One region of the Streptomyces sp. NPDC048420 genome, then DNA from elsewhere that is predicted to be linked to it. Evidence: predicted binding sites of a transcription regulator. Region 1 holds the regulator's gene; each other region holds the start of a gene.

Region 1 (9,981 bases):
GCCGGTCCCCGACGACGGCGCGCTGCCGCCCACCGCGCTCACCGGGTCCGCCGACCGCCCCCTCGGCTTCTACCTGCACGTCCCCTACTGCGCGACCCGCTGCGGCTACTGCGACTTCAACACCTACACGGCGACCGAGCTGCGCGGCACGGGCGGGGTGCTGGCGTCCCGCGACAACTACGCGGCCAGCCTGATCGACGAGATCAGGCTGGCCCGGAAGGTCCTCGGCGACGACCCACGGCCCGTCCGCACGGTGTTCGTCGGCGGCGGTACGCCCACGCTGCTGGCCGCCGGGGATCTCGTACGGATGCTGGGGGCGATCCGCGACGAGTTCGGGCTGGCCGAGGACGCGGAGGTCACCACCGAGGCGAACCCGGAGTCGGTGGACCCGGCGTATCTGTCCGCGCTCCGCGAGGGCGGCTTCAACCGGGTGTCCTTCGGGATGCAGAGCGCGAAGCAGCACGTACTGAAGGTGCTGGACCGTACGCACACGCCGGGGCGGCCCGAGGCGTGCGTTGCGGAGGCGCGGGCGGCGGGGTTCGATCATGTGAACCTGGACCTGATCTACGGCACGCCGGGGGAGTCCGACGACGACTGGCGGGCGTCCCTGGAGGCGGCGATCGGGGCCGGACCGGACCATGTGTCGGCGTACGCGCTGATCGTCGAGGAGGGCACGCAGCTCGCCCGGCGCATCCGCCGGGGTGAGGTCCAGATGACCGACGACGACGTGCACGCGGACCGGTATCTGATCGCGGAGGACGTGCTGTCCGGGGCCGGGTTCGACTGGTACGAGGTGTCGAACTGGGCCACCTCGGACGCGGGCCGGTGTCTGCACAACGAGCTGTACTGGCGGGGCGCGGACTGGTGGGGAGCCGGTCCCGGGGCGCACTCGCACGTGGGCGGGGTGCGGTGGTGGAACGTGAAGCACCCGGGCGCGTACGCGGCGGCGCTGGCCTCCGGCAGGTCTCCGGGCGCCGGGCGTGAGCTGCTCTCGGAGGAGGACCGGCGGGTCGAGCGGATCCTGCTGGAGCTGCGGTTGCGGGAGGGGGCGCCGCTGTCCCTGCTGCGCGAGGAGGGGCTGGCTGCTTCTCGGCGGGCGCTGGGGGAGGGGCTGCTGGAGGCCCGGCCCTACGAGGAGGGGCGGGCTGTGCTGACGCTTCGGGGGCGGTTGCTGGCCGATGCGGTGGTCAGGGACTTGGTGGACTGATCACTCGGCGGAGTGAACGGTCCCAGACGCCGGTTCGACCCCTAACCTTGGTTCGTAGGCTGCCGCCGTGATTGCACGGTGGCGGAAACCGGAGGGCTGCGGAGATGACCGCTGTGGACGACCGACCGATGACCACCGGCATCGTGAAGATCTTCGAGAACCTTGATGTTCCCGACGGCTTCAAGGTCGAGCTTCTCCGGGGGGTAATTGTGATGATGGCGGGGCCGGACGTGGCCCACAACGACATCGTGGAGGCGGTCCAGGACCAGATCCCCCGGCAGCGCTGGCGGCGGCTCCAGACCCAGGACATCGCCATCCTCGAAGAGACCAGCGAGCCGCAGCCCGACCTTGTGGTGATCGAACGAGGCGCCGGGCCAGGGCACGGAAGGCTGATGCCGGCCGAGGTGATCGCCCTGTTGGTGGAGGTTGTCTCCAAGACGAGCGTGCACTGGCACTACGAAGTCAAGCGCTCGATCTACGCCGCGGCGAAGATCCCCGCCTATTTCATCATCGACCCCATCATGGGCCAGTGCGTACTACTCACCGAGCCGACAGGGGAAGGGGAGCACGCGGACTACCGATGCCAGCGGATCACCAAGTTCGGCGACCTCACCCCCTTGGAACCCCTTGGCGTCGAAGTGGACACAAGCGAATTCGCCCTGTACGAGAAGGTCAAGCCCCACCGCTATCCGTGACGAAGTCGATCAGCTCCTCCACCCGCCCCAGCAGCTCCGGCTCCAGGTCCTTGTAGGACCCCACCCGCTTCAGGATCGCCTGCCACACCGCGCCGGTGTTCTCCGACGGCCAGCCCAGGGCCTTGCACACGCCCGTCTTCCAGTCCTGGCCGTGCGGTACCCGCGGCCACGCCTCGATCCCCAGGGATGACGGCTTCACCGCCTCCCAGATGTCGATGTACGGGTGGCCGACCACCAGCGCGTGCTCGCTGGTCACCTCCTGTGCGATGCGCCACTCCTTCGTGCCCGGGAGGAGATGGTCCACGAGGACTCCCAACCGCGCGTCCGGACCCGGTGCGAACTCGGCCACGATCGACGGAAGATCGTCCACGCCCTCCAGGTACTCCACGACCACGCCCTCGATGCGCAGGTCGTCGCCCCAGACCTTCTCCACCAGTTCCGCGTCGTGCCGGCCCTCGACGTAGATACGGCCGGCGCGGGCCACGCGTGCGCGTGCGCCGGGGACGGCCACCGAGCCGGACGCGGTACGGGACGGTCGTACCGGAGACGCGGCCGAGGGTCTGACCAGGGTCACCACCCGGCCCTCCAGGAGGAAGCCGCGGGGCTCCAGCGGGAACACGCGGTGCTTGCCGAAGCGGTCCTCCAGGGTCACCGTGCCCGCCTCGCAGCGGATCACCGCGCCGCAGAAGCCGGTGCCGGGCTCCTCGACCACCAGGCCGGGCTCGGCGGGCACCTCCGGCACCGGCTTGGGCTTCTTCCACGGAGGGGTCAGGTCGGCGGAGTACTGGCGCATTCGGATGACGATAGGAGAACCACGCGGGGGATCACTACGACACGCCGAAGCGGGCCGCCAGCGCGTCCCGCTGCGCCCGCACGAACCCCGCGTCCACCACCGCTCCGTGACCGGGTACGTACAGCGCGTCCTCGCCGCCCAGGTCGAGCAGCCGGTCCAGCGCGGCGGGCCAGTGCGGCCGTACGGCGTCCGGGCCCGCCTGTGGTTCGCCGGACTCCTCGACCAGGTCGCCGCAGAAGACCACCTCCGGGGAGCCGGGGACGAGGACGGCGAGGTCGTGGGCCGTGTGGCCGGGGCCGACGTTCGCCAGCAGGACCTGGCGGCCGCCGCCGAGGTCGAGCGTCCACTCGCCGGAGACGTGATGCCGGGGAGAGACCAGGGCGTCCACCGCCTCGTCGGCCACCGCCGGGTCCAGTCCGTTGCGCACCGCGTCCGCCCGCAGTTCCGCGCGGCCGAGCCGTCCCGCCAGCACCGTCTCCACGCCCACCGCGCCGAACACCTCCGCCCCCGCGAACGCCGCCGACCCGAAGACATGGTCGAAGTGGGGGTGGGTGAGCGCGAGATGGGTCACACGATGGCCGGCGAGTTCCTCGGCCTGTAGGCGCAGGCGGGCGCCCTCCGCGAGGCCGGAGCCGGAATCGATCACCAGGGCCGTGCCCTCGCCGATCACCAGGCCCGCCGTACAGTCCCAGCCCGGCAGCCGGCACCGCCCCACCCCGGTCGCGACCCGCTCCCACCCGAGCTCTTCCCAAGTCACCGTCATACCGCGACGCTAGGGCCTGTCCGGCGGATCATGCCGGCGGCGCGGGGCCTGGCACGCACATCTGCGGCGTTGTCGTCACTCGCCGACGCTCCGCGTCGACTCCCTCCTCCGCCTTGCAGCTGCACACACCAGGCCCCGCTCACCTGCGCTGACAGGGCGCCGCTCCTTGGAGCCGGCCTGATCCGCCGGACAGACCCTGGCCGTACAACCCGTCACGCCAGGACCAGCCTTGCCCAGGTAGTACCCCACCGCCGTACACTGGCCGGGGAGCGCTGGCACTCGAACGGACAGAGTGCCAGGCGAGGCGCCAAGGGAACGACTTCTGGAGGTGTGTGCGCGATGCTGAGTGAACGCAGGCTTCAGGTGTTGCGCGCCATCGTCCAGGACTACGTCGGCACCGAGGAGCCGGTCGGGTCGAAGGCCCTGACCGAGCGGCACAACCTCGGAGTCTCCCCGGCGACCGTGCGCAACGACATGGCGGCCCTGGAGGACGAGGGGTTCATCGCCCAGCCGCACACCAGTGCCGGGCGGATCCCGACCGACAAGGGCTACCGGCTGTTCGTCGACAAGCTCGCGGGCGTCAAGCCGATGACCGCGCCCGAGCGGCGCGCGATCCAGAACTTCCTCGACGGCGCGGTCGATCTCGACGACGTCGTGGCGCGGACCGTTCGGCTGCTCGCGCAGCTGACGCGGCAGGTCGCCGTCGTGCAGTACCCGTCCCTCACCAGGTCCACCGTCCGGCACGTCGAACTGCTCTCGCTCGCCCCCGCGCGCCTGATGCTCGTGCTGATCACGGACACCGGCCGGGTCGAGCAGCGCATGGTCGACTGCCCGGCACCCTTCGGGGAGGCCTCGCTGGCCGATCTGCGGGCGCGGCTCAACAGCCGGGTCGCGGGGCGGCGGTTCGCCGACGTGCCGAGGCTGGTCGAGGACCTGCCCGAGGCGTTCGACGTCGAGGATCGGGGTACGGTCGCGACAGTGCTCTCCACTCTCCTGGAGACGCTCGTCGAGGAGAACGAGGAGCGGCTGATGATCGGCGGCACCGCCAATCTCACCCGCTTCGGACATGACTTTCCCCTCACCATCCGGCCCGTCCTGGAGGCCCTGGAGGAGCAGGTCGTCCTCCTCAAACTCCTTGGTGAGGCCGGGGATTCGGGCATGACCGTACGTATTGGTCACGAGAACGCCTACGAGGGGCTCAACTCCACTTCGGTGGTGTCGGTCGGCTACGGTTCGGGCGGCGAGGCAGTCGCCAAGCTCGGCGTGGTCGGACCGACCCGCATGGATTACCCGGGAACGATGGGAGCGGTACGCGCAGTGGCACGGTACGTCGGACAGATCCTGGCGGAGTCGTAAGTGGCCACGGACTACTACGCCGTTCTCGGCGTGCGCCGCGACGCGTCGCAGGATGAGATCAAGAAGGCGTTCCGTCGGCTCGCACGCGAGCTGCACCCGGACGTCAACCCGGATCCGAAGACCCAGGAGCGGTTCAAGGAGATCAACGCCGCCTACGAGGTGTTGTCGGACCCGCAGAAGAAGCAGGTCTACGACCTCGGCGGCGACCCGCTCTCGCAGGCCGGCGGCGGTGGCGCGGGCGGCTTCGGGGCCGGTGGGTTCGGGAACTTCTCGGACATCATGGACGCGTTCTTCGGTACGGCCTCGCAGCGGGGGCCGCGCTCGCGGACCCGGCGCGGCCAGGACGCGATGATCCGCCTGGAGATCGAGCTCGACGAGGCGGCCTTCGGCACCACGAAGGACATCCAGGTCGACACCGCGATCGTCTGCTCCACGTGTAGTGGTGAGGGCGCGGCGCCGGGCACCTCCGCGCAGACGTGTGACATGTGCCGCGGCCGCGGTGAGGTGTCGCAGGTGACGCGTTCCTTCCTGGGCCAGGTCATGACCTCGCGGCCGTGCCCGCAGTGCCAGGGCTTCGGCACCGTGGTGCCGACCCCGTGCCCGGAGTGCGCCGGCGACGGCCGCGTCCGCTCGCGTCGCACGCTCACGGTCAAGATCCCGGCCGGTGTCGACAACGGCACGCGGATCCAGCTCGCGGGTGAGGGCGAGGTCGGCCCCGGTGGTGGCCCCGCCGGTGACCTCTACGTCGAGATCCACGAACTCCCGCACTCGACCTTCCAGCGCCGCGGCGACGACCTGCACTGCACGGTCACCATCCCGATGACGGCCGCGTCCCTCGGCACCAAGGTCCCGCTGGAGACGTTGGACGGCATGGAGGAGGTCGACATCCGCCCGGGTACGCAGTCGGGACAGTCGATCCCGCTGCACGGTCGAGGCGTCACACATCTGCGCGGCGGCGGCCGGGGCGACCTCATCGTCCACGTCGAGGTCCAGACCCCGACGAAGCTGGATCCCGAGCAGGAGCGGTTGCTGCGCGAGCTGGCCAAGCTGCGCGGCGAGGAACGGCCCACGGGGCAGTTCCAACCTGGGCAGCAGGGCTTGTTCTCGCGGCTGAAGGACGCGTTCAACGGTCGTACCTGAGCCGTGCGACGGTCGTACGTGACTGTGCCAAGGGCGGATTCGGACTTGTCCGGAGGACGTGACAACATGCCGTCATGTCCTCCGCACTGACCGATCTCTTCCCTCATCCGATCGTGCAGGCCCCCATGGCGGGCGGCGTCTCCGTGCCGCGGCTCGCCGCCGCCGTCGCCGATGCGGGCGGGCTCGGATTCCTGGCCGCCGGGTACAAGACGGCCGACGGGATGTACCAGGAGATCAAGCAGCTGCGCGGGCTGACCGGCCGTCCCTTCGGCGTCAACCTCTTCGTGCCGCAGCCGGAGTACGCCGACCCGGCCGCCGTCGAGGTCTACGCCCATCAGCTGGCCGGCGAGGCCACCTGGTACGACACCGAGCTCGGCGACCGCGACAGCGGACGTGACGACGGCTACGACGCCAAGCTCGCCGTCCTGCTCGACAACCCCGTGCCGGTGGCCTCCTTCCACTTCGGCATCCCGAGCAGCGACGCACTGGAGTCGCTGCGCCGGGCCGGCACCTTCACCCTCGTCACCGCGACCAGCCCCGAGGAAGCCCTCGCCGTGCAGTACGCGGGCGCCGACGCGGTCATCGCCCAGGGCGTCGAGGCCGGCGGCCACCAGGGCACCCACCGGGACCTCCCCGAGCAGGACGGCTCGGGACTCGGGCTGCTGTCCCTCGTCGCCCAGATCCGGGAGACGGTCACCATCCCGATCGTCGCCGCCGGCGGCATCATGCGCGGCAGCCAGATCGCCGCCGTCCTCGCCGCCGGCGCGAGCGCGGCCCAGCTCGGCACGGCGTTCCTCGCCACACAGGAGTCCGGCGCCCACGACGTGCACAAGCAGGCGCTGACCAACCCGCTCTACGTCCGTACCGAGTTGACCCGTGCCTTCTCCGGCAGACCGGCCCGCGGCCTGGTGAACCGTTTCCTGCGCGAGCACGGGCCGTACGCGCCCGCCGCCTACCCCGAGGTCCACCACCTCACCGCCCCGCTCCGAAAGGCCGCCGCCAAGGCCGGTGACGCCCAGGGCATGGCGCTGTGGGCGGGCCAGGGCCACCGGATGGCACGCGAACTGCCCGCCGGACAGCTCGTGGAGATACTCGCGGCCGAACTCGACGCAGCGAGGACAGCGTTGTCGGGCAAGGGGGACCTGCGATGACCGCACCGGTGTTCGTGGTCGAGCACTTCGTCGAGCAGACCGAGCCGGGGACCGGCGGACGCTACGTCCTCGACGGCCCCGAAGGCCGCCACGCCGTCTCCGTGAAGCGGCTCCAGCCCGGCGAGGACGTCATCCTCACCGACGGCGCCGGGCACTGGGCCGACTGCGTGGTGCTCGCCTCCGAGGGCAAGGACCGGCTGATCGTCCAGCTGGACTCGGTGAACGAGGCACCTCAGCCGCAGCCGCGCATCACGGTCGTCCAGGCCCTCCCCAAGGGCGACCGCGGTGAACTCGCCGTCGAGACCATGACCGAGGTCGGTGTCGACGCCGTCGTGCCCTGGCAGGCGGCCCGCTGCATCACCCAGTGGCGGGGCGAGCGGGGGCTGAAGGCGCTCGGCAAGTGGCGGGCCACCGCCCGCGAGGCCGGCAAGCAGTCCCGCCGGGTTCTCTTCCCGGAGGTCGCGGACGCGGCAAGCACCAAGCAGGTTGCGGCACTTCTCGCCAAAGCCGACTTCGCCGCGGTGCTCCACTCCGACTTCGAGCGCGGCAGCGAGCCGCTGGCCACCGCCGAACTCCCCGCCGAGGGCGAGATCGTGCTGGTCGTCGGCCCCGAAGGGGGCGTCGCCAAGGACGAGTTGGCGCTCTTCGAGGGGGCGGGTGCGCGCGCCTACGTCCTCGGGCCTACCGTGTTGCGGACGTCGACCGCCGGAACCGCGGCCGCCGCTCTGCTCCTCGGCCGCACCGGCCGCTGGTCCTGAACCCTGGAAGGACGGCTGTGGAACTCGCCCAAGTACGCCTGCTCGTCTCCGACTTCACCGCCTGCTACCGCTTCTACGGCGACGTCCTGGGCCTCAAGCCCCAGTCGGGGGCGACGGGCGGGCCGTACGAGAAGTTCAGCGCCGCGACCGGTTCGGCGGGCATCGCGCTCCAGGACCGGTCGATGATGGCGCAGGTCCTGAACGAACTGGGCGACACGGTCACCGGCCACCGCTCCCTGGTGGTGCTCCGCGTCGACGACCTGGACACCTACTGCGAGCAGATCGCGTCCCGCGGCGCCACCCTGCTGCACGGCCCGTCCCCCATGACCGACCGCATGCGCGTCGCCCACCTCAAGGATCCCGAGGGCAACCTGGTGGAACTCCAGGAGTGGCTGCTCCTGCGCGGCTGAGAACTGCGAGGGCCGCGTGGGCGACCGGCGCGCGAGTGGCCGTATGCGCCCTACCGCCGGACGGTCCGCGGTGGCAGGCTGCCCTCCATGGGGGCGTTGAGGCAGAGCCGGCGTCGGCCGCGGGGAGTGCGGGTGGCGGGCGGAGTGGTGCTTGCCGTGCTGGCCGTCGGTGGGGCCGTGGCCTGTGATCCGGCGGGTGCGGTCAGTTCCGCGACCGTCTCGTACACCACCGACCAGCTGGTCACCAAGGAGTTGGAGCGGCAGAAGGCCGAAGTGAGCTGGCTGACCTGTAACGCCTCCTACGACAACGGTGATCAGACGCCCAGTTCGAGCGTGAACACCGTCGCCACCGTGAACTGCGAGGGCAAGACGGACGACGGACAGGACATCACCGTCAAGGGCAAGGTGACCCGGACCGTCAGCGGAGCGTGTGTGCGCGGGGACCTGACCGCCACGGTGGGCGGCAAGCAGAGGTTCCACGTGCAGGGACTCGGCGACTGCACCGCGACCCCCACCCCGCGCGTCAACAACCCCCAGCAGCCCGGACCCACCGTCACCGTGACCGTCACCAAGACCATCTGGTGCAAGAACGACCCGCAGTGCTGGCCCGACGGCAAGTGATCGAAACCCCTGTTCACGGTGGCCGCCCGTGCATAGGGTGATCGGGTGACACAGCCTGCGACGTCTGCATATCTCCGGTTTCCGCATCTGCAGGGCGAGTTGGTCGCCTTCACCGCCGAGGACGACGTGTGGGTCGCGCCGCTCGACGGCGGGCGCGCCTGGCGGGTCAGCGCGGACAACGTCCCGGTCACCCACCCCCGTATCTCGCCCGACGGCACCACCGTCGCCTGGACCTCCACCCGTGACGGCGCCCCCGAGGTGCACATCGCCCCGGTCGACGGCGGACCGGCCCGGAGACTGACCCACTGGGGCAGTATCCGCACCCAGGTGCGCGGCTGGACCCCGGACGGCGAGGTCCTCGTGATCACCACCCACGGCCAGGCGAGCCTGCGCCGCAGCTGGGCGCGTGCCGTCCCGCTCGACGGCGGACCCGCGACCACCCTGCCGTACGGCCCGGTCGGCCATGTCGCCCACGGCCCGGCGACCGTGCTCCTGTCCGCGCCCATGGGACGCGAGGCCGCCTGGTGGAAGCGGTACCGGGGCGGCACGGCGGGCAAGCTGTGGATCGACCGGGACGGTGACGGGGAGTTCGTACGGCTGCACGACGACCTGGACGGAAACCTGGAGTACCCCGAGTGGGTGGGCGACCGGATCGCCTTCCTCTCCGACCACGAGGGCACCGGGGCCGTCTACTCCTCCCTCGCCGACGGCTCCGACCTGCGCCGGCACACCCCCCTCGACGGCTACTACGCCCGGCACGCCTCCGGTGACGGCACCCGGATCGTCTACACCTCGGCCGGTGAGCTGTGGATCCTCGACGACCTCGACGGCGCCGAACCGCGCCGTCTCGAGGTCCGGCTCGGCGGACAGCGCGCCGACCGGCAGCCGTTCCCGGTGGACGCCTCCCGCTGGTTCGGCTCGGCCGCCCCCGACCACACCGCGCGCGGCAGCGCGGTCGCCGTCCGCGGAGCCGTCCACTGGGTCACCCACCGCTCGGGCCCGACCCGCGCCCTCGCCGCCGAACCCGGCGTCCGGGCCCGCCTGCCGCGCACCTTCCGCACGGAGGGCGAGGAGTGGGTGGTGTGGG
Region 2 (9,981 bases), on a different contig from region 1:
TGCGAAGTCGTCCTTGACGTGGAGCACGACCGGGCTCCAGCCAGGCGTCCCGTACTGGGAGTTGATCTCCTCCGCCAGCCGCTGGACCTCGGCCGTGTAGTCCCGGTAGACCGCCAGGTCCTGCCGCGACGGATAGGCGAAAGCGACATGGACGACCCGCTCCCGCCACTCGGGCCGGGTGTCCAGCAAGTGCCGGTACGCCAGCAGTCCGCGCACGATGTTCTTCGACAGCTCGGTCCGGTCGACCCGCACGATGGTCCTGCGGCCCTCGCCGATCTCCTCGCGCAGAGCCGTCATCCGCTCCTCGACGTCCGCCTCGTGCGAGCGGGCGTGCAGGAAATCGGCGTCGGCGCCGAGGCCGTGGACGCCGATGTACGTCGTGCGCAGGAGCTCCTTGCCCTGCCGGTGCTGGATCGCCCTGGGCGCTCCCGACGGCCACATGCTGAGGTAGCGCTCGGGGTCCAGCTCGTCCGCGCAGCGCTGGAAGGCGGTCGCCCACCGCCAGGTCAGGAACGCCACCCGGTCGGCGCCGAGCATGCCCTCCAGGAGCTGGGTGCGGATGTCGTCGGGCAGCATCGTGAAGTAGTCCACCGGCGCCCACGGCGTGTGCGAGAAGTGGGCGATCCTGAGGTCCGGGCGCAGTTCGCGCAGCATCCCCGGCACCAGGCACAGGTGGTAGTCCTGCACCAGGACCGCCGCCCCCTCGGCCGCCTCCTCCGCGAGCGCTTGTGCGAAGGCGCGGTTGTACGTCTCGTACGACGCCCACTGCCGCCGGAACTCCGCGTCGAAGGCCGGCTCCAGCGGGGTCTGGTAGAGCAGGTGGTGGACGAACCAGAGCACCGAGTTCGCGATGCCGTTGTACGCGTCCGCGTGCACGTCGGCCGGAATGGCGAGCATTCGCACGCCGTCCTCGCCGACGCCCCGCCGGACCGCCTCGCGGTCACCGTCGGACAGCGCCGAGCACACCCACAGCGCGCCCGCGTCCGGTCCGATCGCCGACAGACCGGAGACGAGCCCGCCGCCGCCGCGCTTGGCGTTCAGCGAGCCGTCCTCGCCCACTTCGTAAGAGACCGGGCCGCGGTTGGATGCGACCAGCACGTGGGCGCTGTGCGAGGAAACCATGCCTCGACATCTAGCCCGGCACCCAACCGCTCAAACGTTCCCGTGGGTCACGGTCAGGTGTTCAGGAGTCCGGGTCGCGGTCAGGCGTTCAGGAGTCCTACGCGGCTTTCCTCTTCACGTACTCCGCGATCTCCACCATCGGCGGCCGCTCCTCCGTGTCCACCGAGTACGTCCGCGGCTCGAAGCCGTCCGCGCCCCGCTCGAACTGGGTCAGGGACGGGCGGATCATGTGGCCGCGGGCCAGCCTGAGCTGGGCCGTGCGGTAGATCGCCGCCGACATCCGGCCCAGCGCCTGGCCGTCCTGGTGGCGGTGCTTGCGGACCCCGACGTCGACCTGCGCGAGGGCGTTCAGGCCCACCAGGTGCAGGGCGTCGACCAGCATGCCGAGCTCGATGCCGTAGCCGACGGGGAACGGGAGCTGTTCGAGCAGGCTGCGGCGGGCCGCGTACTCGCCGCCCAGCGGCTGCACGAAACCGGCCAGCTGCGGCCAGTGCATGTTCAGCAGGGGCCGCGCCATCAGCTCGGTGACCCGGCCGCCCTGGCCGGCGGCGCCGCCCAGGGGACGGTCGTACATGCCCTTGACCAGGTCGACCCCGGGGTCGGTGAGCAGCGGGCCGACGATGCCGGAGACGAAGTCCGAGGAGAACTCCTTCAGGTCGGCGTCGATGAAGCAGACGATGTCCCCGGTGGTGGCGAGCAGGGAGCGCCACAGGACCTCGCCCTTGCCGGGCACGGCCGGGATGCGCGGGAGGATGTCGTCGCGGTGGACGACCCGGGCGCCTGCGGCGGCCGCCACTTCGGACGTACGGTCGGTGGATCCCGAGTCGACGACGACGATCTCGTCGACGAGCGGGACCTGCATCATGAGGTCATGACGGATCACGGCGACTATGTCACCGACCGTCTCCTCCTCGTTGAGGGCCGGCAGGACGACGCTGACGGTCCGGCCCGTGCTCCGCTTCGCCGCCATGATCTTGTGGAGCGGGCGATCGGTCACGGACCAGGAACGGGTGGCCAGCCAGCGCTCGACTTCGTTCAGCACAGTGGGCGGCTCCTTAGCGTGTGATCCATCTCGCGGTTCGGACGACTCCCTCAACTGTCCTTGTCGTCGGTTACAGTCTTGAACAACGCGGATGACCATCGCATGTCCAGGGTGGCCGCCGTTAACAACTTCATACCGCTCATCCAGAGGGGCAGAGGGATACGGCCCGATGAAGCCCCGGCAACCCTCCAGTCGGTTCTCGTAGCGATCGATGACGATCGTCTCCGCGAGGCTCCCGACTCGGGAAGGTGCCAAATCCGTCTCACGGCGAAGTGCGTCGTGAGGAAGATGAGGAGAAAGGGCCTCGCCTCCATGGCTGTGCAGACTGTTGCAAGCACCACGAACTCCGTCGACCTGGGTCCCGCCGCGGCGCTGAGCTGCCGCGAATGCGGCCACCGCGTCCCGCTCGGCCCGGTCTTCGCGTGCGAGGAGTGTTTCGGCCCGCTCGAGATCGCGTACGACTTCTCGGCCTACGAAACCGAGGAGCTCCGCAAGCAGATCGAGGCGGGACCCGCGAACATCTGGCGCTACGCCCCTTTGCTGCCCGTCCCCGCGGACGTGGCGACCAAGCCGAACATCAACCCCGGCTGGACCCAGCTCGTCAAGGCCGACAACCTCGCCCGTGAGCTCGGCGTGACCGGCGGCCTGTACATCAAGGACGACTCCGGCAACCCGACGCACTCCTTCAAGGACCGGGTCGTCGCGCAGGCCATCGAGGCCGCTCGCGCCTTCAACTTCACCACCCTCTCCTGCTCCTCCACCGGCAACCTCGCCGGCGCCGTGGGTGCCGCGGCCGCTCGCGCCGGGTTCCGCTCCTGCGTGTTCATCCCGCACGACCTGGAGCAGGGCAAGGTCGTCATGGCCGCGATCTACGGCGGCGAGCTCGTCGGCATCGAGGGCAACTACGACGACGTGAACCGCTTCTGCTCCGAGCTGATCGGCGACCCGGCCGGCGAGGGCTGGGGCTTCGTCAACGTCAACCTGCGGCCGTACTACGCGGAGGGCTCCAAGACCCTGGCGTACGAGATCTGCGAGCAGCTCGGCTGGCAGCTGCCCGACCAGCTCGTGGTCCCGATCGCCTCCGGTTCGCAGCTCACGAAGATCGACAAGGGTCTGCAGGAGCTGATCAAGCTCGGGCTCGTGGAGGACAGGCCGTACAAGATCTTCGGCGCGCAGGCGGAGGGGTGCTCGCCGGTGTCGGTGGCGTACAAGGCGGGCCATGACGTGGTCCGGCCCCAGAAGCCGAACACCATCGCCAAGTCCCTCGCCATCGGCAACCCGGCGGACGGTCCGTACGTCCTGGACATCGCGCGTCGTACCGGCGGTGCGGTGGAGGACGTCAACGACGAGCAGGTCGTCGACGCGATCAAGCTGCTGGCGCGGACCGAGGGGATCTTCGCGGAGACCGCGGGTGGCGTGACCGTGGGGGTGACCCGCAAGCTGATCGAGAACGGCATCCTCGACCCGACGAAGACCACGGTGGTGCTGAACACCGGCGACGGTCTCAAGACCCTGGATGCGGTGGCCGGTACCGGGCTCACCGCCACCATCCGTCCCAACCTGGACTCTTTCCGAGAGGCTGGCCTCGCATGAGCGTTTCCGTCCGTATCCCCACCATCCTGCGCACCTACACCGGTGGCCAGGCCGAGGTGCAGGCCGAGGGCGGGACCCTCGCCGAGGTCATCGCGGATCTGGAGAAGAACCACACGGGTATCGCCGCGCGCGTTCTCGACGACCAGGGCAAGCTGCGGCGGTTCGTGAATGTGTACGTGAACGACGACGATGTGCGGTTCGAGCAGGGGCTGGAGACGGCGACGCCCGACGGGGCCGGTGTCTCGATCATCCCGGCGGTCGCCGGCGGGTGACCGTATGACTGGTCATTACCTTCGGTAACAGTAATTACCGAGTGTTCATCCGATTGCCCCCTCCGTGAGAGAAGCGGAGGGGGCAATTCTCTATGGTTGAGCACGGTACAGTTGGGGAAGCTGCGGCTCTCTTCATGCCGCATGCATATGAGTTCCCGCTTCTCGGGCGATGAGAAGTAGCCAAAGTGTGCACGTCTTATGTGCCTTATGCGTCGTTTATGGGGCCCGACTTGCCCCGAATTCGGGCGAATTCTCGCTACATTCCGGACCCCTTCCGTCCAGAATTCTCGTCCGATTGACCTGTTGCAGACGGCAGTTGGACAGATACATTCAGCCGCGGTCGACGCGTTCCGGCGCACGCCCCCAACCATGTGGGGGGTGAGGTCTGACCCGGATCCGCGAAGTGCGGGTCCGTGCAAGGGCCAGTAATAGGGGAGTTAGGCATGGCTCAGGGCACCGTCAAGTGGTTCAACGCGGAGAAGGGGTACGGCTTCATCGCGGTCGACGGTGGTGCGGATGTATTCGTCCACTACAGCGCGATCCAGATGGACGGTTACCGCACCCTTGAAGAGGGCCAGCGGGTCGAGTTCGAGATCTCGCAGGGTCAGAAGGGGCCGCAGGCGGACATGGTCCGTCTCGCGACAGGCTGAAGCACGCGCCGGGTAACAACAGCGTCGTTCTTCGTTCTTCAATCGAAGGGCTCGTACCCCATGGGGAGTCATGGGTACGGGCCCTTCGGCATGTGCCTCCGGCGGTGGGGCCGGGGCTTGTGCGGGTGTTGGTTCGTTGTCTTGTGCGGGTTGGGTGGGGGCGGGCGCCCTTGCGCAGTTCCCCGCGCCCCTGAATGCCTGCGGCGGCCCCTGCCGGCTCGGTGGGGGCGCGTGCAGCGCGGTTCTGCCTGGTGGGTCGGTGCCGGAGTCACCCCGTCCCCTGCGTGCCGTACGTGGCGAACGGCCCGTCGTGGCGCGGGTTGCTGCACCTACCCAGGGGCGCGGGGAACTGCGCGCTCGGCCCCCGCCGACCGGTAGCCGCCCGACAGCCGAACCCACCCCGGTCTTCGGCAGGCGCTTGCACTCGACCATGCCGAGTGCTAATCATTGGCGTTAGCACTCTGAAGGTGAGAGTGACAACGAAGGACCGGGTCGGTGAGGCCCGCAGGCCGGGTGGGGAAGGAACCCACGAGGCAGGCGAGCCGTCCGTCGCGGGCGCGGGCGCGGTCCGAAGGAATCACCCCCAGTCCTGGAGGGACCACTTCACATGGCCAAGATCATCGCGTTCGACGAGGAGGCGCGGCGCGGCCTCGAGCGCGGCATGAACCAGCTCGCGGACGCCGTCAAGGTGACGCTCGGCCCCAAGGGCCGCAACGTCGTCCTCGAGAAGAAGTGGGGCGCCCCCACGATCACCAACGATGGTGTCTCCATCGCCAAGGAGATCGAGCTCGAGGACCCGTACGAGAAGATCGGCGCCGAGCTGGTCAAGGAAGTCGCCAAGAAGACGGACGACGTCGCCGGTGACGGTACGACCACCGCGACCGTGCTCGCCCAGGCCCTCGTCAAGGAAGGCCTGCGCAACGTAGCCGCCGGTGCCAACCCGATGGCCCTCAAGCGCGGTATCGAGAAGGCCGTCGAGGCCGTCTCCGCCGCCCTGCTCGAGCAGGCCAAGGATGTCGAGACCAAGGAGCAGATCGCCTCCACGGCCTCCATCTCCGCCGCCGACACCCAGATCGGCGAGCTCATCGCCGAGGCGATGGACAAGGTCGGCAAGGAAGGCGTCATCACCGTCGAGGAGTCCCAGACCTTCGGTCTGGAGCTGGAGCTCACCGAGGGTATGCGCTTCGACAAGGGCTACATCTCGGCGTACTTCGCCACCGACATGGAGCGGATGGAGGCGTCGCTCGACGACCCGTACATCCTCATCGCCAACTCCAAGATCGGCTCCGTCAAGGACCTGCTCCCGCTCCTGGAGAAGGTCATGCAGTCGGGCAAGCCGCTGCTGATCATCGCCGAGGACGTCGAGGGCGAGGCCCTGTCGACCCTGGTCGTCAACAAGATCCGCGGCACCTTCAAGTCCGTCGCCGTGAAGGCCCCGGGCTTCGGTGACCGCCGCAAGGCCATGCTCGGCGACATCGCCATCCTCACGGGCGGCGAGGTCATCTCCGAGGAGGTCGGCCTCAAGCTGGAGAACGCGACCCTGGACCTCCTGGGCCGCGCCCGCAAGGTCGTCATCACCAAGGACGAGACCACCATCGTCGACGGTGCCGGCTCCTCGGACCAGGTCAACGGCCGGGTCAACCAGATCCGCGCCGAGATCGAGAACAGCGACTCGGACTACGACCGCGAGAAGCTCCAGGAGCGCCTGGCCAAGCTCGCCGGTGGCGTCGCCGTCATCAAGGCCGGTGCCGCGACCGAGGTCGAGCTCAAGGAGCGCAAGCACCGCATCGAGGACGCCGTGCGCAACGCCAAGGCGGCCGTCGAGGAGGGCATCGTCGCCGGTGGTGGCGTGGCCCTGCTCCAGGCCTCCAGCGTCTTCGAGAAGCTGGACCTCTCGGGTGACGAGCAGACCGGCGCCAACGCCGTGAAGCTCGCGCTGGAGGCCCCGCTCAAGCAGATCGCCGTCAACGGTGGTCTCGAGGGTGGCGTCATCGTCGAGAAGGTCCGCAACCTGCCCGTCGGCCACGGCCTGAACGCCGCGACCGGTGAGTACGTCGACATGATCGCCGAGGGCATCATCGACCCGGCGAAGGTGACCCGCTCTGCCCTGCAGAACGCCGCCTCCATCGCCGCGCTCTTCCTCACCACCGAGGCCGTCATCGCCGACAAGCCGGAGAAGGCCGCCGCGCCCGCCGGTGGCGGCATGCCGGGCGGTGACATGGACTTCTGATCGACTCCGGGCCGTAGGGCCTGACGGTTGATCAACGTCCTTGCCGGGGGCGGCCCTTCCTGGGAACAGGGGGTGGCCGTCCCCGGTGTTTTCTTGCGCTATGCTTGATCACGAGCCGCCCGACGTGAACTCCCGTCGGCCGACTACGCGTTGGTGGTCCAAGGAAAGACGCCCCGCTTCCTGCGGGGAAATGCAGGTGCAAGGCCTGCCCGGCGCTCAAGACGAAGCCCGTCCCACGATCGTGGGACGGGCTTCTTTCATGCGTGGCCGGAGTCACAGCCCGCCAGGAAATCCTGAGGCGGACGAGGTGGTTGGCACCAGGGAAACTGTCCATGCGCATGCACATACCGAGGAGTACCCCCACGTGACCGCCCCCTCCACCTCCCGTGCCGCCGAGATCCTTTCCCGCCCGGTCCACATCAACGGCCTGACCGTCCCGAACCGCATCGTCATGGCGCCCATGACCCGTTCGTTCTCCCCGGGCGGCATCCCCGGTGAGGACGTGGCGTCGTACTACTCGCGCCGCGCGGCCGCCGGAGTCGGCCTGATCGTCACCGAGGGCACCTACGTCGGCCACGAGTCGGCCGGGCAGAGCGACAGCATCCCGCGGTTCCACGGCGAGGAGCAGCTGGCGGGCTGGGCGAAGGCCGCCGAGCAGGTGCACGCGGCGGGCGGCACCATCGTCCCGCAGCTGTGGCACATCGGCATGGTGCGTGAGCAGGGACAGCCGCCCTACGCCGACGCCCCCGCCGTCGGCCCCTCCGGCATCCGCCTCGGCACCGACGAGCCCACCGGCAAGGCGATGACCCAGCGCGACCTGGACGACGTCATCGGCGCCTTCGCCGAGGCCGCGGCCGCCGCCGAGCGCATCGGCTTCGACGGCGTGGAGCTGCACGGCGCCCACGGCTACCTCCTCGACCAGTTCCTGTGGGCGGGCACCAACCGCCGCACCGACGCCTACGGCGGTGACCCGGTCGCCCGTACGAAGTTCGCGGCGGAGATCGTGGCGGCCGTACGCGAGACGGTGTCGGCCGAGTTCCCGATCATCTTCCGCTACTCGCAGTGGAAGCAGGAGGCCTACAAGGCGCGGCTCGCCGAGACGCCGGAGGAGCTGGAGGCGATCCTCGCCCCGCTCGCCGCGGCCGGTGTCGACGCCTTCCACGCCTCCACCCGCCGCTACTGGCTCCCCGAGTTCGACGGCTCCGACCTCAACCTCGCCGGCTGGACCAAGAAGCTCACCGGCCGGACCACCATCACCGTCGGCTCGGTCGGTCTCGACGGGGACTTCATCCGCGGCTTCATGGGGGAGGGTTCGCCGGTCAAGGGCATCGACGACCTCCTCGACGCCCTGGAGCGCGAGGAGTACGACATGGTCGCCGTGGGACGGGCCCTGCTGCAGGACCCGGAGTGGGCGGCGAAGGTGCTTTCCGGCCGCTTCGACGAGCTCAAGCCGTACGAGGCGTCGGCGCTGACGTCGTTGAGCTGACGGCAGTCGCTGCAAGGCGTGGGTCGAGAACGGGCCCATGACCCACGCCCCGGTCGTTGCAGAACGCGCTGGGGAAGGCGGTGTGGGGCCCCGCCTTCCCCGACGAGATCCACCTCGCCGGCGGCCAGGTCGTGACGACCATGTGGCGGCCGGGGCGTTGAAGGCACCCTGGTTGCTGTGGTCAACTCCGGCTAGCGTTCCGGTACATGCGAATCGTGCATCTCTCGGACACCCATGTGGAGCGCACCGACGCCCCCAACAAGAACGGCGTCAACGCCACCGAATCGCTGCGGCTGATGCTCGCCGAGCTACGGCATCTGCGGGATATCGACGCGGTCCTCGTCACCGGCGACATCGCCAACGACGCGGACGTCGAGGCCTATGCGGCGGTGCAGGAGCTCGTCGGCGACTTCGCCCGGACGCTGGGCGCCGCCGTCTTCTACACCACCGGCAACCATGACGAGCGCGAGGCCTTCGGCAAGGTGCTGGGCAGCGGGCACGACCGGCCGGAGGCGGTACTGGAGACCGAGGCCGCCGAGCGGGCGGCGGTGAGCACCGTCGACGGCTGGCGGTTCGTCACGCTGGACTCGCTCGTGCCGGGGAAGGTGTACGGGCGGATCACCGAGGCCCAACTGGACTGGCTGGGCGAGGTCTTGAGAACCCCGGCCGAACACGGCACCGTCCTCGCCTTCCACCACCCACCGATCAGCCTCGGCCTCTCCGTCCTGCAACCGGTCTTCGGGCTGCTCAACCCCGGGGAGCTGGCGGAGACGATCCGGGGGAGTGACGTACGGGCCGTGCTGACCGGGCACTTCCATCTCCAGCTGTTCGGGATGTTGGAGTCGGTACCGGTGTGGGTGACGCCGGGGGTGGTCAACCGCATCGACCTGACGACGCCGTACGGCACCGAGCGGGCCGTACGGGGGGCCTCGGCCTCGCTGGTGGAGCTGGGCGGGCCGGCGAGCCCGGTGTTCCACACCTTCCACGCGCGCGACCCGCGAGCGCACGAGACGGTGTACGAGCTGGACGAGGAGCGGACCCGGGCGGTGCTGGAGGAGCACGCCCCCCGGTGAGGGACTTGGTTGACCGGCCGCCGTGAACCCGCGTGAACTCCCCTCCGTGGGCGAGCGGTTGAGCCTGCGGATGCGTGAGTACGACCCCCGGTGGGGGCAGGTGGCACCCACCGTCACCCCCTTCGAGTACCGGCTCTTCCTGGATGTTCGCGCCGGGGGCGGAGGGCGAGCGCGCCTACCGTGCGGCCTTCCCGCGGGCCACGCCGACCGAGCTGTACGAGCGCGTGCAGACGGGCTGGACATCCCGCTGCTGTTCGGCACCTACGCGGCCGACCTCGGGAATCTGCTGTTCGCGGGGAGCGGGGAGCGGGGAGCGGGGTCCGGAGGATGTGTCGGGGCGGCTGTGGGAGGGGTACGACTTCCCGGCGCTGCCGCTGCTGAAGTAGGGCTCTCAGGCTCTAGAGGTTGCCGAGCGGCTCGATGTCCACCCTGACCGGCGTGCCCCACACGCGCAGCACCTCGTAGTCGGTGAACTCGTGCACGAGCCGGTACGCCATCGCCGCGCGCGGACCC
Region 3 (9,981 bases), on a different contig from region 1:
GAACTCCGGCTCGGGCTCCGACGGGGCCTGGGCGCCGGACGGCAGCCGCTTCGTCACGGCCTACGGCCAGGACATCACCAGCATCCGCCCCAGCGGCGCCTCGAAGTTCACCCTGCCGACGGCACAGGGCGTGCGCTCCAGCGCCGTCTACGAGGACCTGACCTTCTGGTGGGGCGGCCAGTACGTCGTCTTCTCCACCGGCGGCCAGCTCGTCTACGGCCCCTCCGACGGCTCCTACGCGCCCAGCCCGCTGCTGACGGCCGCCCAGGAACCGTCCACCGTCTGCGACACCGACCCGACGGCGAGCCCGTCCGGCAAGCTCGCCTTCGAACGCCGTATCAACTACGGCTGCTACGACAACGCCGGGGTCTACGTCTTCGACCCGGCGGCCAAGACGGTCAAGCGGGTGCTGGCCAACGCCGAGCAGCCCGCCTACTCGCCCGACGGTACCCAGCTGGCCTTCGTCCGCAAGGACACCGACGGCAAGCTCCAGGTCTTCACGGCGAAGGCCGACGGCACCGAGGTCAAGCAGGTCACCACGGGCCCCGGCTACGCCGTCAACCCGTCCTGGTCGCCGACCGGCAAGCGCATCGTCTTCGACGCGCACACCACAGGCGACAGCGCCGACGTGCACACCACCGCGTACGTCGACCTGGCCACCGGCGCGCTCACCACGGTCCCGGGCACCCCGCAGGGCTCCAACCCCAGCTGGCAGCCGCTGCGCAAGAACAACACCGCCCGCGTCTGGGGCGCCGACAGCTACACCACCACCGTCGCGGGCTCCCGCTGGACCTGGAACAAGGTCGGCCAGCACGCGCCGGGCCTGATGGACGCCAAGGCCGCGGTCCTCACCAACCGGGACAGCACGGCGTACGCGCTCACCGCGCCCGCGCTGGCCGGCAAGAAGCAGGGGCCGGTGCTGCCGACCCCGAAGACCGGGCTGTCCGCGGCGGTGAAGGCCGAGCTGAAGCGGGTGCTGAAGCCGGGCGCAAACGTGTACCTCCTCGGCAACACGTCCATCCTGAGCAGCAGCGTCACCTCGCAGGTCAAGGCCCTCGGCTTCACGCCCAAGCGGCTGAGCGGCGCGGACCGTTACGCGACCTCGGTCGCCGTGGCCAAGACCATCACCACCGGCCCGAAGTACGTCTTCCTGGCCTCCGGCACCGACGCCTACGCGTCCCTCCCGGCGGCCGCGGCGGCCGGCGCCGACGGCACGAGCAGCGCGGGCGGCCTGGTCCTGACCAACGGCAAGAAGCTGACCTCGTCGGTGAAGTCGTACCTCAACGGCCTCAACCCGAACAAGACCATGATCATCACGGTGGGCGCGGACGCCAAGTACGCCCTCACCCACTCGACGTTCTCCCGCTGGCCCTCCTCGTACTCGTACTACCCGATCACGGGCGGCACGAAGGAGTCCCTCTCGGTGAACCTCGCCAAGTTCTGGTGGAGTGCCCCGGGCAGCGTGGCCCTCGCCTACTCCGGTTCCTGGCGCGACGGACTGTCCGCGGCCGCGGCGATGAACGTCTTCGGGCCCGTCCTGTGGACCACACGCCCCGCCCTGTCGAAGGAGGTCTCCGGCTACCTCCTGCGCGAGTCCGCGAGCGCCAACTCGGTGATCGCCTTCGGCGGTTCGGGCTCGGTGACGGCGGGCGCGCTGAGCACCGCGGGCGCCGCGGCCGCGGCGACCGGCAGCCAGGTCGTCTACACGGCGTTCTACAACGGCGACGTGCCCGCAAGCACCCGGATGAGCAGCCAGGCCGTGCGTGCCGACTCCGGTCCGTCCGCCACCGCGGCACGACCGGGACCGCTCGGAGCCGACCCGCACCTGGAGCCGCTCAGGACGCTCCAGCGCCAGTAACGGCCGTCGCGGGGGCGCCGATCAGCATGGTCGGCGCCCCCGCGACCCGGGTCAGGAACACGGTCGCCGAGTGAGGCCCCTGCGCCTTCGGCAGAGCCTTGCGCCGCAGCTCCTCCGGCTCGACGGCCGACCCCCGCTTCTTCACGGTCAGGATCCCGACCTCGCGTTCCCGCAGCACTGCCCTCAACTTCTTCACGTTGAAGGGGAGTTGGTCGGTGATCTCGTAGGCGGTGGCGTACGGGGTCGCGACCAGGGCGTTTGACGTCACGTACGCGATGGTGGGGTCGACGAGTCCGCCCTCGACCTCCGCCGCCACCTCGGCGACCAGATGGGCCCGGATGACGGCCCCGTCCGGCTCGTACAAGTACCGCCCCACGGAACGGACTTCGGGATCGGGCAGTCCCCGGCCGAGCAGCGTCCGCGGCCCCGGCAGCAGGGTCGCCCGTACCTCGCCCGGCGCGGTGCCGAACCACAGCACGGCCTCCTTCACGTCCCCGCCGTCGGAGATCCATTCCGCCTCGGCCGCCTCCGGGACCGCCTCGTGCGGAATGCCGGGCGCGACCTTCAGCGCGGCGTGCGGGGCCTTGAGGGCCGCCTGGACGGCCCATGACAGCGGCGGCGAGTAGGCCTCCGGATCGAAGATCCGCCCACGGCCGCCCCGCCGCGCCGGATCCACGAACACGGCGTCGTACGTGGCCGTGTCGACCTCCGTGACATCGGCTTCCTGTACGTCGATCAGGTCGGCGAGTCCCAGCGCGTCCGCGTTCGCCCGTGCGGCCGCCGCCGTCAGTGGGTCCCGGTCCACCGCGAGGACCCGGATCCCGGCCCGGGCCAGCGCGATCGCGTCCCCGCCGATCCCGCAGCACAGGTCGGCGACCGACCGCACTCCCAGCGCCCTGAAACGCTCTGCGCGATACGCCGCCACGCTCGCCCGGGTCGACTGCTCCACCCCGTTCGGCGTGAAGAACATCCGACCCGCGTCCTCGGCCCCGAACTTCGCCACCGCCCGCTGCCGCAGCCGGGCCTGGCCGAGCGCCGCGGAGACCAGTTCGGCGGGGTGCTCTCGGCGCAGCCGGGTGGCCACGGCGAGTTCGTCGGCGGGGGCGGTACCGCGCACCTGGTCGAGGAGGGCACGGCCCTCGGGGGTGAGGAGGGGGGCGAGGTCGTTCACCGGGTCATTGTGGGCCAGTCGGTGGACCGTGTGCTTCCGGCAGCGGTGTCTGCCCGGCCGCACCGCCGTGACCTGCGAGGATCCGACCTCATGGGAACAGTAGGACAAAACTACAAAAACAGTGCGTTCATGGTGCCGATCCGCAGCGGACTGGTCCTCCTGGCAGTGGCCTCCCTCGTCTCCGGCTGCGCCCGGTCGGCCGAGACCGACGTACGGGGGCGGCAACCTCTCAAGGCGCCCCGGGCCCCAGCCGCCGACCTCAAGGCCCACAAGGCCCGTATCCAGGCCGCCAGGCTCCGCGCCGAACAGGCCCGGCTGGTCGTCGCCAAGCGCTGGGGTCTCAAGCGGGCCCCGCTTGCGGCCCCGCCTGCGCCCGCGACCAAGCCCCGCATCGCCACCCGCGACGGCTTCGAGGTCGACGGCCACGGGGAGAAGGGGCTGCCGCCGGTCTTCACCACGATCCCGACCCGGCAGAAGGTCGTCTTCCTCACCATCGACGACGGCGCCGAGAAGGACCCCGCGTTCCTGCGGATGATGAGCGAGCTCAAGATCCCGTACACCGCCTTCCTCAGCGACTACCTGGTCAAGGACGACTACGGCTACTTCCGGAAGATGCGGGACCGAGGGGTCGTACTCAACAACCACACCCTCCACCACCCCTACCTGCCCGGGCTGTCCTACGCCCGCCAGAAGCGCGAGATCTGCGGCATGCAGAACGTCATCGAGAAGCGCTACGGCACCCGGCCCACGCTCTTCCGGCCGCCCTACGGCAACTACAACGAGGACACCCTGCGCGCGGCGAAGTCCTGCGGCATCCGATACGCGCCGATCTGGAACGAAGAGGTCTTCGCCGACCACTGGGAGTACCGCGAGTGGGACCGGAAGCTGCGCCCCGGTGACATCGTGCTCAGTCATTTCAGGGGCCGCGGGGACTGGAAGGGCACGATGCCCGACATGGTCCGCCGCTTCCTGGACAAGGTCACGGCCGAGGGGTACGCGGTCGCGCGCCTGGAGGACTACCTGTGAGGCCCGGGGCGGCGGTGGCCACCGCCCTGGCGGCCCTGCTGCTCACCGGCTGCGCCCAGTCCGTCGACCCCATCGAACGGCTGGGCAAGAAGGCGGCGCAGCGGGTGGGGTCGTACGGGCCGGCGAGGACGGACGGGCGGCCCTACCGCCACTGGGGCATGACGGCCCCGCTGCCGGTGCCCCCGCGGGTTCCGGTGCGCACGGCGGTGCGCCCGGGGGGTCTGCCACCGGTGGTGAAGCGGGTGCCGACGTCCGACAAGGTCGTCTTCCTCACCTACGACGACGGGGCCGAGAGGGACCCGCGCTTCGTCGACATGGTCCGTGAACTGCGGCTGCCGGTCAGCATGTTCCTCACGGACAGCGTCGTCGGCCCCGGGTACGGCCACTTCGCGCGCCTCCAGTCGGTCGGCGCGAGCATCCAGAACCACACCCTCGACCACCCCGCCCTGCGCGGCCTGCCGTACGCGGGGCAGCGCGCCGAGATCTGCGGCCAGCAGGAGAAGATCAGGTCCCGCTTCGGCATCCGCCCCCGGCTCTTCCGGCCGCCCTACGGCACGTACGACCGCACGACCCTGCGCGCGGCGGCCGACTGCGGGCTCTCGGCGGTGGTGCTGTGGAGCGTGGCGGCGCAGGGGGAGAGGCGGGGGCTGAGGGCGGGGGACGTCATCTCGGTGACGTCGGCGGAGACGACCGGTCCCACCCTGACGGAACGCACCACGAGGCTGCTGCGGGAGATCCAGCGGCGGGGGCTGACGGTGGGTCGACTTGAGGACTATCTGTAGAGGACGCCGACCCTTGAGCGGGGATCGGCGTCTTCAGGGCCGGTCCCAGGACGGTCACCCTCGTTCACGCCCACCCCTCACGCGCACCCCCATTTCGGCTCGGCCAGCGCGGCGAATTAGCAGTCCGCTTGACCGAGTGCTAATCACGGTCATAGTCTCGGGTCTGGCACTCCCCCCTGGAGAGTGCCAACACAGCGACGGGCAGGTCCGGCACCCGCGACGACGGATCCACCTGGTCGCCACCTCAGACAGTTAACCCCGTGAGATCTCCGAAGGGGGAGGTCGGATCGTGACGACCACCAGCTCCAAGGTTGCCATCAAGCCGCTCGAGGACCGCATCGTGGTCCAGCCGCTCGACGCCGAGCAGACCACCGCCTCTGGCCTGGTCATTCCGGACACCGCGAAGGAGAAGCCCCAGGAGGGCGTCATCCTCGCCGTGGGTCCGGGCCGCTTCGAGAACGGCGAGCGCCTGCCGCTCGACGTGAAGGTCGGCGACATCGTGCTGTACAGCAAGTACGGCGGCACCGAGGTGAAGTACAACGGCGAGGAGTACCTCGTCCTCTCGTCCCGCGACGTGCTCGCGGTCATCGAGAAGTAAGACACCTCAAGCACATTTTGCTTGTGAGCTGCGCCCCGGGCCCCCGCCACCTTATGAAGCCGGGCGTCTGGGGCGCAGTTCGTTTCACCCACATTTTCCGAGAGGGCTGAACCGCTCCCATGGCGAAGATCCTGAAGTTCGACGAGGACGCCCGTCGCGCCCTCGAGCGCGGCGTCAACAAGCTTGCCGACACGGTCAAGGTGACGATCGGCCCCAAGGGCCGCAACGTCGTCATCGACAAGAAGTTCGGCGCTCCCACCATCACCAACGACGGCGTCACCATCGCCCGCGAGGTCGAGATCGAGGACCCGTACGAGAACCTCGGCGCCCAGCTGGTGAAGGAGGTGGCGACCAAGACCAACGACATCGCGGGTGACGGCACCACCACCGCCACCGTGCTCGCCCAGGCGCTGGTGCGCGAGGGCCTGAAGAACGTCGCCGCGGGCGCCTCCCCGGCCGCCCTGAAGAAGGGCATCGACGCCGCGGTCGCCGCCATCTCCGAGGACCTCCTCGCGACGGCCCGCCCGATCGACGAGAAGTCCGACATCGCCGCCGTGGCCGCGCTGTCCGCCCAGGACTCGCAGGTCGGCGAGCTCATCGCCGAGGCGATGGACAAGGTCGGCAAGGACGGTGTCATCACCGTCGAGGAGTCCAACACCTTCGGTCTGGAGCTGGACTTCACCGAGGGCATGGCCTTCGACAAGGGCTACCTGTCCCCGTACATGGTGTCCGACCAGGAGCGTATGGAGGCCGTCCTCGACGACCCGTACATCCTGATCAACCAGGGCAAGATCTCCTCGATCCAGGACCTGCTGCCGCTGCTCGAGAAGGTCATCCAGTCGGGTGCCTCCAAGCCGCTGCTGATCATCGCCGAGGACGTCGAGGGCGAGGCCCTGTCGACCCTGGTCGTCAACAAGATCCGCGGCACCTTCAACGCGGTCGCCGTCAAGGCCCCCGGCTTCGGCGACCGCCGCAAGGCGATGCTCCAGGACCTGGCGACCCTCACCGGCGCCGAGGTCATCTCCGAGGAGGTCGGCCTCAAGCTCGACCAGGTCGGCCTGGACGTGCTGGGCACCGCCCGCCGCGTCACGGTCACCAAGGACGACACCACGGTCGTCGACGGCGCCGGCGACTCCGCCGCCGTCGCGGGCCGCGTCGCCCAGATCAAGGCCGAGATCGAGAACACCGACTCCGACTGGGACCGCGAGAAGCTCCAGGAGCGCCTCGCGAAGCTGGCCGGCGGCGTGTGCGTGATCAAGGTCGGCGCCGCCACCGAGGTGGAGCTGAAGGAGAAGAAGCACCGTCTGGAGGACGCCATCTCCGCGACCCGCGCCGCGGTCGAGGAGGGCATCGTCTCCGGTGGTGGCTCCGCTCTGGTCCACGCCGCCAAGGTGCTCGAGGGCGGCCTCGGCAAGACCGGCGACGAGGCCACCGGTGTCGCCGTGGTCCGCAAGGCCGTCGTCGAGCCGCTGCGCTGGATCGCCGAGAACGCCGGCCTGGAGGGTTACGTCATCACCTCCAAGGTCGCCGAGCTCGACAAGGGCCAGGGCTTCAACGCCGCGACCGGCGAGTACGGCGACCTGGTCAAGGCCGGCGTCATCGACCCGGTCAAGGTCACCCGCTCCGCCCTGGAGAACGCCGCCTCCATCGCCTCCCTCCTCCTGACGACCGAGACCCTGGTCGTCGAGAAGAAGGAAGAAGAGGAGCCGGCCGCCGCCGGGCACGGCCACGGCCACTCCCACTGAGCCCACCGCTCGCAAGGAGGCCCCCGTTCCCTCTGAGGGAACGGGGGCTTTCCCCTTCGCGGGTCACAGCGGGCGTGGTGCCGGGGTCACTCCCCGAGTACCCCCAGCTGCTCCATCAGCCCCGCCCGGTCGTACTGCCACCAGCCCTCGCAGATCTTCCCGTCCCGGAACCGGTGCCAGGTGGTCCCGGTCATGGTGACGTTCTGTCCGCTCGCCGGGATCCCCACGAACTCGCCGGTGTGCTTCCCGGCCCAGGCCCAGCGGGTGCACACCCGGTCGTCCTGGGCGATCTGGTCGTCCACGCGGAAGGTGAAGACGAAGGCCCGCCGCCACCCTTCATACTCCTCGCGCGCCGCCGCCAGCCCCAGATCGTCAGGATTCGCGGGATCGTGGTCGAGGTAGTCGTCGGCGAACCGCGTGAACAGCTCCGCGGCGTCACCGCGCCCGGCCCGCTCGAAGAACTCCCGCGCGACAGCCGTGTTGAGCTGCTCGTCCCGCACCACGTCGAGGTCCGTGAAGGTGGGCGCCGCGTCACACAGCGCCACCATCTCCTGGAAGATCCGCTCCGTCTCCGGCAGCCCGGAGTTGCGCATCGCCTCCTCGTACGACGGGAACTCCACGATCTCGACGTAGTGCGACGAGTCGGAGCGGTCCTTGCCGACCACCGCGTGCGTCGCGGTCCGTTTCCCCTTGGTCTGCTCGACCCATGTGTCCATCAGCCGGTCCATCTCGTCGAAACGGCTGGTCCTGCAGTCGATGAGCTGTACGAAGGTCATGGCACGTCGCCTCCGGCCCCCCTGGGTCCGGTAGAACACCACCATTCTCTGCCCATCGGCATCATGGGGCCATGCGAGCGCGGCACACCGAACCGCCTACTGCGGCCCGTACTTCCGCCCCGTCCTCGAGGAGATCCCGCCCACCAGCCCACGGGGCGCCACCTTCACCAGCCCCATGAGCGCCTTGTACCGGGGGTCCGGGATCGACAGCGACTTCCCGCGGGCCAGGTCCGTGAGCGCGGCGGCGACGAGCTTGTCCGCGTCGAGCCACATCCACCCCGGGATGCTGTCGGTGCCCATGCCCGCCCGCTGGTGGAACTCCGTGCGCACGAAGCCGGGGCACAGCGCCATCAGCCGTACGCCACTGCCCGCCAGGTCCTTCGCCGCGCCCTGCGTGAACTGCACGACCCACGCCTTCGAGGCGCCGTAGGTCCCGCGGGGAACGAAGGCCGCCACCGACGCGACGTTGACGACACCGCCCCGCCCGCGCTCCCGCATCGCCTCCGTCGCCGCCGACGTCAGCCGCAGCACCGCCTCGCAGTGCACCTTGAGCATCTTCAGCTCGTCGGCCATGGAGACGTCGAGATAGCGGCCCTTGTTGCCGAAGCCGGCGTTGTTGACGAGGAGGTCGACGGGGGACCTGCGGTCGGCGAGGCGGGCGGCGACCGCCTCGATGCCGGGGTCCGTGGCGAGGTCGGCGGTGAGGACCTCGGCCTCGATGCCGTGCCGGTCGTGGAGTTCCGTCGCCTGTTCCTGGAGCCGCTTGGTGTCGCGGGCCACCAGCACCAGGTTGTGCCCGTCAGCGGCCAGCCGCCGTGCGAACGCGGCACCGATGCCCGCGGTCGATCCCGTAATCAATGCCGTTGTCATGGCGCAAGGTTAATGACCGGGAGCGACAGCGTCCGCTTGCCGAGGGCCTGTCAGGCGCCGTGCTTCTCCACGTAGTCGAGCGCCCACTGCCGCACCTCCGGGTGGAGCGCCTCGCCGGCCGCCAACAGCCTTGGCTGGAGCGGCCGTTCGGTGGTCATCGCCCGGAACGCCAGCGCGACCGTCACCTCGTGGTCCGGCCGGTGCACGATCTCGACCGGGTCCCCGGTACGGATCTCGCCGGGCTCGATCACCCGCAGATACGCCCCCGGCGCACCCCTCTGCGTGAACCGCTTCACCCACCGCTGCTCGCCCATGTGGCCCTGGAACGTGCCGCACGGAATCCGCGCGCTGGTGACCTCAAGCACCACCTCGGGCCCGATACGCCAGCGTTCGCCGATCAGCGCGCCGGAGACGTCGATGCCCTGCGTCGTGAGGTTCTCGCCGAAGAAGCCGTTGGCCAGCGTGCGCCCCAGCTCGCGCTCCCAGTCGTCGAGGTCCTCGCGCGCGACCGCGTACACCGCCTGGTCGTCGCCGCCGTGGTGCTGCTTCTTGCACACCGCGTCCCCGGCGAGCGCGCTGCCGCCGATGCCCTTGGGACCGGGTGCCGCCACCCGCACCGGTCCGTCGACCGGCCGCTTGTCGATACCGGTCACGCCCTCCGGGTTGTCCGTGTACGTCACGGCCTTCGCACGGCCCAGATTCACCGACAGAAGCTTCATGGCGGCACGGTAGGACACCGGCACCCAAAGGCGCCACGCATTATTCGGCGCAATGTCAAAGCGCGGCTTATCCTCGAAAAGTGATCGAGGCCCGTCATCTCCGTGTCCTGCGCGCCGTCGCCGCCACCGGCTCCTTCTCCGCCGCGGGGCGCGAACTGGGCTGCACCCAGCCCGCCGTCAGCCAGCAGATGAAGGCCCTGGAAGCTTCCGTGGGCACGCCGTTGATCGTCCGCAGCGGACGCGAGATGCGGCTGACGCAGGCGGGGGAGGCGCTGGTGCGGCACGCCGCCGGCATCCTGGCCGGGCTCACGGCGGCCGAGGAGGAGGTCGCCGCCATCGCCGGACTGCGGGCCGGGCGGGTCCGGCTCGTCTCCTTCCCCAGCGGCAGCTCCACCCTCGTCCCCACCGCCCTCGCCGCCCTGCGCGCCGCCCACCC

What was found. The regulator HrcA, encoded in region 1, represses chaperone genes, less so after heat shock. The targets are predictions, from matches to a motif close to TTNGCACTCNGNNNNNCNGAGTGCNAA.
Region 2: the regulator HrcA is predicted to act here: its motif matches at 5,097-5,123, upstream of groL (chaperonin GroEL).
Region 3: the regulator HrcA is predicted to act here: its motif matches at 4,954-4,980, upstream of groES (co-chaperone GroES).

What each region holds. Positions count from the first base shown of each region.
Region 1 covers NZ_JBEZKG010000021.1:67,548-77,528, reverse strand. Annotated here, with positions in the region: gene hemW (radical SAM family heme chaperone HemW) at 1-1,207, shown strand, start outside; gene AB0D34_RS34160 (Uma2 family endonuclease) at 1,312-1,902, shown strand; gene AB0D34_RS34155 (DUF3097 domain-containing protein) at 1,880-2,695, opposite strand; gene AB0D34_RS34150 (MBL fold metallo-hydrolase) at 2,730-3,458, opposite strand; gene hrcA (heat-inducible transcriptional repressor HrcA) at 3,798-4,814, shown strand; gene dnaJ (molecular chaperone DnaJ) at 4,815-5,954, shown strand; gene AB0D34_RS34135 (nitronate monooxygenase) at 6,029-7,105, shown strand; gene AB0D34_RS34130 (16S rRNA (uracil(1498)-N(3))-methyltransferase) at 7,102-7,863, shown strand; gene AB0D34_RS34125 (VOC family protein) at 7,881-8,273, shown strand; gene AB0D34_RS34120 (hypothetical protein) at 8,361-8,894, shown strand; gene AB0D34_RS34115 (S41 family peptidase) at 8,940-9,981, shown strand, end outside.
Region 2 covers NZ_JBEZKG010000012.1:208,221-218,201, reverse strand. Annotated here, with positions in the region: gene AB0D34_RS23990 (trehalose-6-phosphate synthase) at 1-1,122, opposite strand, end outside; gene AB0D34_RS23985 (glucosyl-3-phosphoglycerate synthase) at 1,220-2,164, opposite strand; SAM riboswitch class I at 2,301-2,459, shown strand; gene thrC (threonine synthase) at 2,477-3,757, shown strand; gene AB0D34_RS23975 (MoaD/ThiS family protein) at 3,754-4,029, shown strand; gene AB0D34_RS23970 (cold-shock protein) at 4,473-4,679, shown strand; gene groL (chaperonin GroEL) at 5,287-6,909, shown strand; gene AB0D34_RS23960 (NADH:flavin oxidoreductase) at 7,274-8,395, shown strand; gene AB0D34_RS23955 (metallophosphoesterase) at 8,602-9,468, shown strand; partial or broken gene AB0D34_RS23950 (hypothetical protein) at 9,485-9,854, shown strand; gene AB0D34_RS23945 (hypothetical protein) at 9,867-9,981, opposite strand, start outside.
Region 3 covers NZ_JBEZKG010000016.1:140,225-150,205, reverse strand. Annotated here, with positions in the region: gene AB0D34_RS29480 (cell wall-binding repeat-containing protein) at 1-1,858, shown strand, start outside; gene AB0D34_RS29475 (methyltransferase domain-containing protein) at 1,836-3,029, opposite strand; gene AB0D34_RS29470 (polysaccharide deacetylase family protein) at 3,159-4,055, shown strand; gene AB0D34_RS29465 (polysaccharide deacetylase family protein) at 4,052-4,837, shown strand; gene groES (co-chaperone GroES) at 5,127-5,435, shown strand; gene groL (chaperonin GroEL) at 5,555-7,180, shown strand; gene AB0D34_RS29450 (ester cyclase) at 7,267-7,956, opposite strand; gene AB0D34_RS29445 (SDR family oxidoreductase) at 8,053-8,826, opposite strand; gene AB0D34_RS29440 (MOSC domain-containing protein) at 8,877-9,545, opposite strand; gene AB0D34_RS29435 (LysR family transcriptional regulator) at 9,626-9,981, shown strand, end outside.